DNA from 2 places in the Cryobacterium sp. Hh11 genome. Region 1 is predicted to be linked to the other one. Evidence: riboswitches for the same ligand, from Rfam matches in the RefSeq annotation. Region 1 holds a riboswitch; the other holds the start of a gene.

Evidence for each region. A riboswitch is a leader RNA that binds a small molecule or an ion and turns the genes downstream of it on or off. The one in region 1 is predicted to bind thiamine pyrophosphate.
Region 2: linked by a shared signal. The riboswitch ahead of E3T46_RS10705 (bifunctional hydroxymethylpyrimidine kinase/phosphomethylpyrimidine kinase) and the one ahead of thiC (phosphomethylpyrimidine synthase ThiC) in region 1 are both predicted to bind thiamine pyrophosphate.

Annotation. Positions count from the first base shown of each region.
Region 1 is NZ_SOHF01000037.1:76,702-79,907, reverse strand. Features, by position in the region: gene hxlB (6-phospho-3-hexuloisomerase) at 1-397, opposite strand, end outside; gene E3T46_RS16415 (helix-turn-helix transcriptional regulator) at 511-1,479, shown strand; TPP riboswitch at 1,593-1,700, shown strand; gene thiC (phosphomethylpyrimidine synthase ThiC) at 1,694-3,206, shown strand, end outside.
Region 2 is NZ_SOHF01000022.1:8,802-12,007, forward strand. Features, by position in the region: gene thiE (thiamine phosphate synthase) at 1-261, shown strand, start outside; gene E3T46_RS10705 (bifunctional hydroxymethylpyrimidine kinase/phosphomethylpyrimidine kinase) at 296-1,837, opposite strand; TPP riboswitch at 1,820-1,919, opposite strand; gene E3T46_RS10710 (dihydrolipoamide acetyltransferase family protein) at 1,992-3,206, opposite strand, start outside.

The sequences.
Region 1 (3,206 bases):
CGAGCCGCCCGAGCGGCGACTCGGGCGCCGTGGTCAGCGCAAGAATGCTCGCCCCCACGCCGTGAGCCGTCTCGGCGGCACGCACAATGGCGCCCGTCGTTCCGGATCCGCTCGCCACCAGCAGCACGTCGCCCGACACAATCGCCGGGCTGGTCACCTCGCCGACCACGTGCACGTCGAGGCCGAGGTGCATGAGTCGCATCGCGGTCATCTTCAGTGCCAGCCCGGAGCGGCCAGCACCGAGCACAAATACCCGGGGCGCCGCGGCGAGCAGGGTTGCCGCCTCATCCAGTACTGAAGCGGATGCCGAGCGCAGCGCCTCGACGACGCGGCCGTTCTCGGCGAAAATGAGGCCGAGGGCATCCGCTGCCAGTGGGGTGGTTGTCGTTTCGGTCATGATTCAATGGTCCACTCCTTCGAGTGGGAATGCTGCCCGCCAAACGAGCGGTTTTCCTACCCAAACGGATGGCTCTGGGTGGGCTCCAAGGATGGCCCGGGTAGGCTGGGGGCATGACTTCCGCTCCATCTAACCCCGGCGTGCGCGCCACCGCCACTGAAGCCGCTGCCCGCAGCACGGCCGCCGCCCTCCGGTCTGATGCTGCTACCGGAGCAGCCGAACCGGCCGCGTCATCCGCCACGACCACAAAACGCTCGACGCTCCCCGCAAACTCCCCGGTTCAAACAGCGCGCAGCGCAGCCGCCGAACGCTCCAAACTCATCGCCGACCTCACGGACGCACACGCCACCACGCTGGAATCCCTGCTCGCTGTCCTGCGCTCCGGCAGCACGAGTGACACCGCCGCCCGACAGAAGGCCACCGAACTCGCCGCCGCCGCGATGGTCGCCCTGCGCGCGGTGAGCGACCTCGATCGCAGTCTCACCGAGGAACCCGTCGCCCGCGCCTTCGAACGCCTCAGGAACGACCTGCGACCGCTCGTGCGCTTCGGCGACCTCGACGTGCAGTTCATCGAGCCGCCGGTGAACGGTCGGGCATTGCCCGGCGAGGTCGCCCACGAAGCCCGCGCCATCGTGCGCGGCGCCGTACTCGCCCTCGTCGAACAGGCCGGGGTCGCGCGGGTGCGCGTGCAGTGGGACTGCGACGGAAGTAACCTGCTCATCCACATTCGGGACGACGGTCCGGGCAACCTCGATGCCGAGGTTCCGAGCGTGCGCCAGCTTGCCGCCCGCGTCGTCGCGCTCAGCGGCACCCTCAACGTCGAGGCCACCGCCGGCTGGGGCTCCGAGATGGCCGTGTCGCTGCCGCTCGACGCGCCCACGGCATCCGTCACCGCCGCTGCGGCCTGGGGCCTCAGCCCACGCGAACGCGGCGTGCTCGAACTCGTCGCCTCTGGGGCGCGCAATAAGGCCATCGCACAGGCCCTGACCATCAGCGAGAACACAGTGAAGTTTCACGTGGCCAACCTGCTGCGCAAGGTCGGCGCCTCGACCCGCGCCGAGCTGGCCGCCCTCGCTCGCTAAGCGGATGCCCAGCGCCAGCTATGCCCGGCGCGACGGCCTCCACCGGGCGCGGTGACCGCGACCCCGGTAGGACCCGAGCGCGCAACCAGCGCTAGGGTGAAGGAGTCAGAAGACACACCAACCACGGGAGCGCGCACCAGCGAGCTGAGAGGACGGCCAGGGCCGTCGACCGTTGAACCTGTCCGGGTAATGCCGGCGTAGGAAGTTCGAGAACATGCGCACAATTGACGACACAACTATGTCCGAAACCGTCACAACGGGCCCGATCCAGGGCAGCAGCAAACGCTACGAACCGATAGAAGGCTGGCCGGGGCTCGAAGTTCCGGTGCGCCGGGTGAACCTCAGCAACGGCGAACACTTCGACCTGTACGACACGTCCGGCCCTTACACCGACGAGACGGCCACAATCGATCTCGAGAAGGGACTGCCGCAGACTCGGGCCGGGTGGGAGCATCCGCTGCCCATCGATGGCGCTGCCACCCAGCTGGTCTGGGCCCGCGCCGGCATTGTCACGCCGGAGATGGCCTACATCGCCGCGCGCGAGGGCGTCTCGGTCGAGCTCGTCCGCGACGAGGTGGCGCGCGGCCGGGCCGTCATTCCGGCCAACCACAAGCATCCGGAGAGCGAGCCGATGATCATCGGCAAGGCCTTCACCGTGAAGATCAACGCGAACATCGGCAACTCGGCGGTGACCTCGTCGATCGCCGAAGAGGTCGAGAAGATGGTCTGGGCGGCCCGCTGGGGCGCCGACACCCTGATGGATCTCTCCACCGGCAAGGACATTCACCTCACTCGGGAGTGGATCATGCGCAACTCGCCCATTCCGGTGGGCACCGTTCCGCTCTACCAGGCCGTTGAAAAGGTCAACGGCGACCCGTCGCTGCTCACCTGGGAGATCTACCGCGACACCGTGATCGAGCAGTGCGAGCAGGGCGTCGACTACATGACCGTGCACGCCGGCGTGCTACTGCGCTACGTGCCGCTGACCGCCAACCGGGTGACCGGAATCGTCTCGCGCGGCGGCTCGATCATGGCCGCCTGGTGCCTCGCGCACCACCAGGAGAGTTTTCTCTACACCCACTTCGTGGAGCTGTGCGAGATTCTGCGCCGCTACGACGTGACCTTCTCGCTCGGCGACGGCCTGCGCCCCGGCTCGATTGCCGACGCGAACGACGAGGCCCAGTTCGCGGAGCTGCGCACCCTCGGTGAGCTGACGAAGGTCGCGAAGTCCTACGGAGTGCAGGTGATGATCGAGGGCCCCGGCCACGTTCCGATGCACAAGATCGTCGAAAACGTGGCGCTCGAAGAGGAACTCTGCGAGGAGGCCCCGTTCTACACGCTCGGCCCGCTCGCCACCGATATCGCACCGGCCTACGACCACATCACGAGCGCGATCGGCGCGGCCATCATCGCCCAGGCCGGCACCGCCATGCTCTGCTACGTCACGCCCAAGGAACACCTCGGCCTCCCCAACCGCGACGACGTGAAAACCGGCGTGATCACCTACAAGATCGCCGCGCACTCCGCCGACCTGGCCAAACAGCATCCGCGCGCCCAGGAACGCGACGACGCCCTCAGTCGGGCCCGGTTCGAATTTCGTTGGACCGACCAGTTCGCGCTCTCGCTTGACCCGGACACCGCGCAGAGCTTTCACGACGAGACGCTGCCGGCCGGCCCCGCCAAGGCCGCCCACTTCTGCAGCATGTGCGGTCCCAAGTTCTGTTCCA
Region 2 (3,206 bases), on a different contig from region 1:
GTCGGCCCAGTCTGGGCCACACCGACAAAACCCGGTCGAGCGGCGGTCGGAACGCAACTTCTGCGTTACGCGGCCGCCCGCAGCGCAGCCACCGACAGCGAGCTGCCATGGTTTGCCATCGGTGGCATCGACCTCAGCAACATCAACCAGGTCGTCGACGCTGGCGCAACTGGAGTGGTTGTGGTGCGCGCGATCACCGACGCCAACGACCCGACGGATGCCGCGCAGCGACTTCTGGCCAGCCTGCCCGCGCTGGGCTGATACCGCACACAGTACCGAGTTTGGCGTGGTCATCTCAGGCCAACACAGATTGCCGAGGGGCGTCGAAGAAATCGAGCTCGAACCGTGACGAGGTGGCAAACGCCTGGCGCATCGCCGAGCGTTGCGCGTCAGAGGCCGTGGCCGCAGCGTCGTCGGTGAGCGCGATGACTTCCCTCGTGGCCGCGGCGAATTCTTCATCGGCATAGGTCTGGAGCCACGCGGCATATGGATGTACTGCTGTCTCGGTGCGCGCCAGAAAGTCGGTGTGCAGCCGCTCACCGACATCCGCATAGAGCCAAAAACAGGGCAACAGCGCCGCCAGAAGCACCGCATAGTTTCCGCCCTCAGCGAGCCCGAGCAAGTGATCCAGGTAGCCAGCCGTTACCGGTCCGGCCTCGGACGACACGTCCCGTTGCCCCAGCCAGTTTCTGTGCAGTTCCAACTCAACGTCGCGGCACCGTCGTGCCGAATCGGCCAGAAACCGCTGTGCGTGCATGCTCGGCGCGATCTCACTGGCGCGCGCAAGAACGCGCGAGTAAGTGGCGAGGTAGAGCGCGTCCTGAGCGAGGTAATACGCAAAATCTCGCTCGGCCAGAACCCCAGTACCGAGATCCGTAATGAACGGCAGATCGAAGATCTGCGTGCGAATCAGCTCGACATCGCGCCACAGTGTCGCACTGAACTTCACCGAATCAGCTGGTGTGGCCGACTCGGCCGACGCGCCTGCGAACAGCCGATGAAAGTGATGGATCGGGCCATGGCCCTGACCGACCTCGAGGTCGTCAGCATGGATCAGAGCATCCTGAAGCCAGTCTTTGACCTCGGCCAGAGACGCAGCCCAGTCCCCGGTTCGCGCCTGTACCGTGGCCATTGCCGAGGAGAGCGAGCATCCGGTGCCGTGGGTATTCTTGGTGGCGATACGCGGCGAAGCAAACTCGACAACGCTCTGTGCCAGCAGCCCGTGGGTGTTGACCAGGGCGTCAGGGCAGAGGGTTTCGTCGAAATGACCCCCCTTCACCAACACGGTTACTCCGGTCTGGGCGGATAGTCGTTTGCCCTGCTCGATGGCCGCAGCCCAGTTTTCCGCTGGGGGTTCTGCGAGCAGAACGGCCAGCTCGGGAACGTTGGGTGTGACGAGATCGGCGAGGGGGATCAGATCACGCAGCGCCTGCTCCGCTTGGGGTTCGAGCAGCCGGTGGCCACTCGTTGCCACCATCACCGGGTCGAGCACGACGAGCGGAGGACGGTGGGCATTGAGCCAGGAACGCACCTCGTGAATCACGTCGATTTCGGCGAGCATACCGATCTTCACGGCATCGATGGTCACGTCATCGCTCACTGCGTTCAATTGCTGGCGCAGAAACGCGACCGGCGGGGTGTGCACCGAGCGCACCCCGCGTGTGTTCTGCGCGACCAGGGCTGTTACTACTGCCATGCCATACCCGCCGTTGGCCGCGATGCTTTTCAAATCGGCGTGGATGCCGGCACCGCCGGTCGGGTCGGTGCCGGCGATACTGAGAATCCGAGGCGTGGTGCGCGGCGTGATACTCGAGGTCTGATCAGTCATCCGTGACATTCCTTCGCTAGTGCTAACTAGACAGGTTCAACGGGTATTCATCTCAGCTCGCGCATTGTGCGGAGCACCCCGTGTCACTCAGCAGCCTATACGCCAACAAACGTCACTCAGCTACCGATGCCAGAATCGTGGGCGTTCAGGACACGCCCCGAGCTCACAGGTCGGCGAGCAGGCTCACCGGGTTTTCAATGCAGCCGGCCACATAGGTGAGAAACCCGGCGGCGGTGCCGCCGTCGCAGACCCGATGGTCGAACACCATGGAGAGTTCTACGACGGTGCGAACCGCGAGTGCGTGTTCGACCACCCACGGCCGCTCGATCATGCGCCCAATGCCGAGAATGGCCGCTTCGGGATGGTTGATGATCGCGGCCGAACCGTCGACGCCGAGCGATCCGAAGTTGTTGAGGGTGAAGGTTCCCCCGGTCAGCGCGCTCGGCGAGAAGGTGCCGTCGGGCGATTGCGCCACCAGCGCGGCGAGGGCATCGCGCAGCTGTCGCGTACTCATCGCGTGGGCACGGTGGATGACGGGAACCATCAGCCCGCGTGAGGTCTGCGCCGCAATGCCGAGGTTGATGGCTCCGTACTGGAGAATCTCCTGGCTCGCGGTGTCGACCGAGGAATTGAGCACCGGATACCGGCGCAGCCCGGCCACTACGAAGCGCGCGATGAGCGCCGTCACGCTGAACCGCTCACCCGTCGCCGCGAGCAGCTGGTTTCGCGCGGCGAACAGGGCGGTCGCGTCGACGTCGAGCCAGATCGTCGCCTCGGGAATCTCCCGACGCGACGTGGTCAGCCGCTGTGACACAACCTTGCGCAGGCCGGTGATGGGAATGCGAATATCCGCACTCGCCGCGTCGACAGCGCTGGGCGGCGTCGCAACGTCGACATCGGCTGCCACATCGACAGCCACGGCCGGAGCGGTGAGCGCGCGAATGTGTTCCTCGACGTCGCTGCGCAGCACCAGACCGTCGTGCCCGCTCCCGGCCAGCGTGCTCGCGTCGAACCCGTTCTCGCGCGCCAGCCGGCGCACGATCGGAGACACGACGGGGGAGCGGCGGATCGGGTCGACCGTGCTGGACGAATCGATGGTCGGAGAAACGGATGCCGCCACCTCGGCGGGGCGCTCGGCCAGCGCAACAGCGACGGGCGGCGTCGATGCAGCCGGTGCAGCCGGTGCCGGGGCATCCGCTGCCCGCGGGGTGCCGAACCGCCCGGCGGCCACCTTGCGCGCCGGCCGGGTGCTTTCGGTCGTGCCGTAGCCGACCAGAACGGCTCCGGAGCCTTCGACCGCCACGACGGTCGCCGCGGCGACCGGAACGCCGACAACACCGGCTGCAGCGTCAGCAGTCGCGTCGGTCACGGTCAGCAG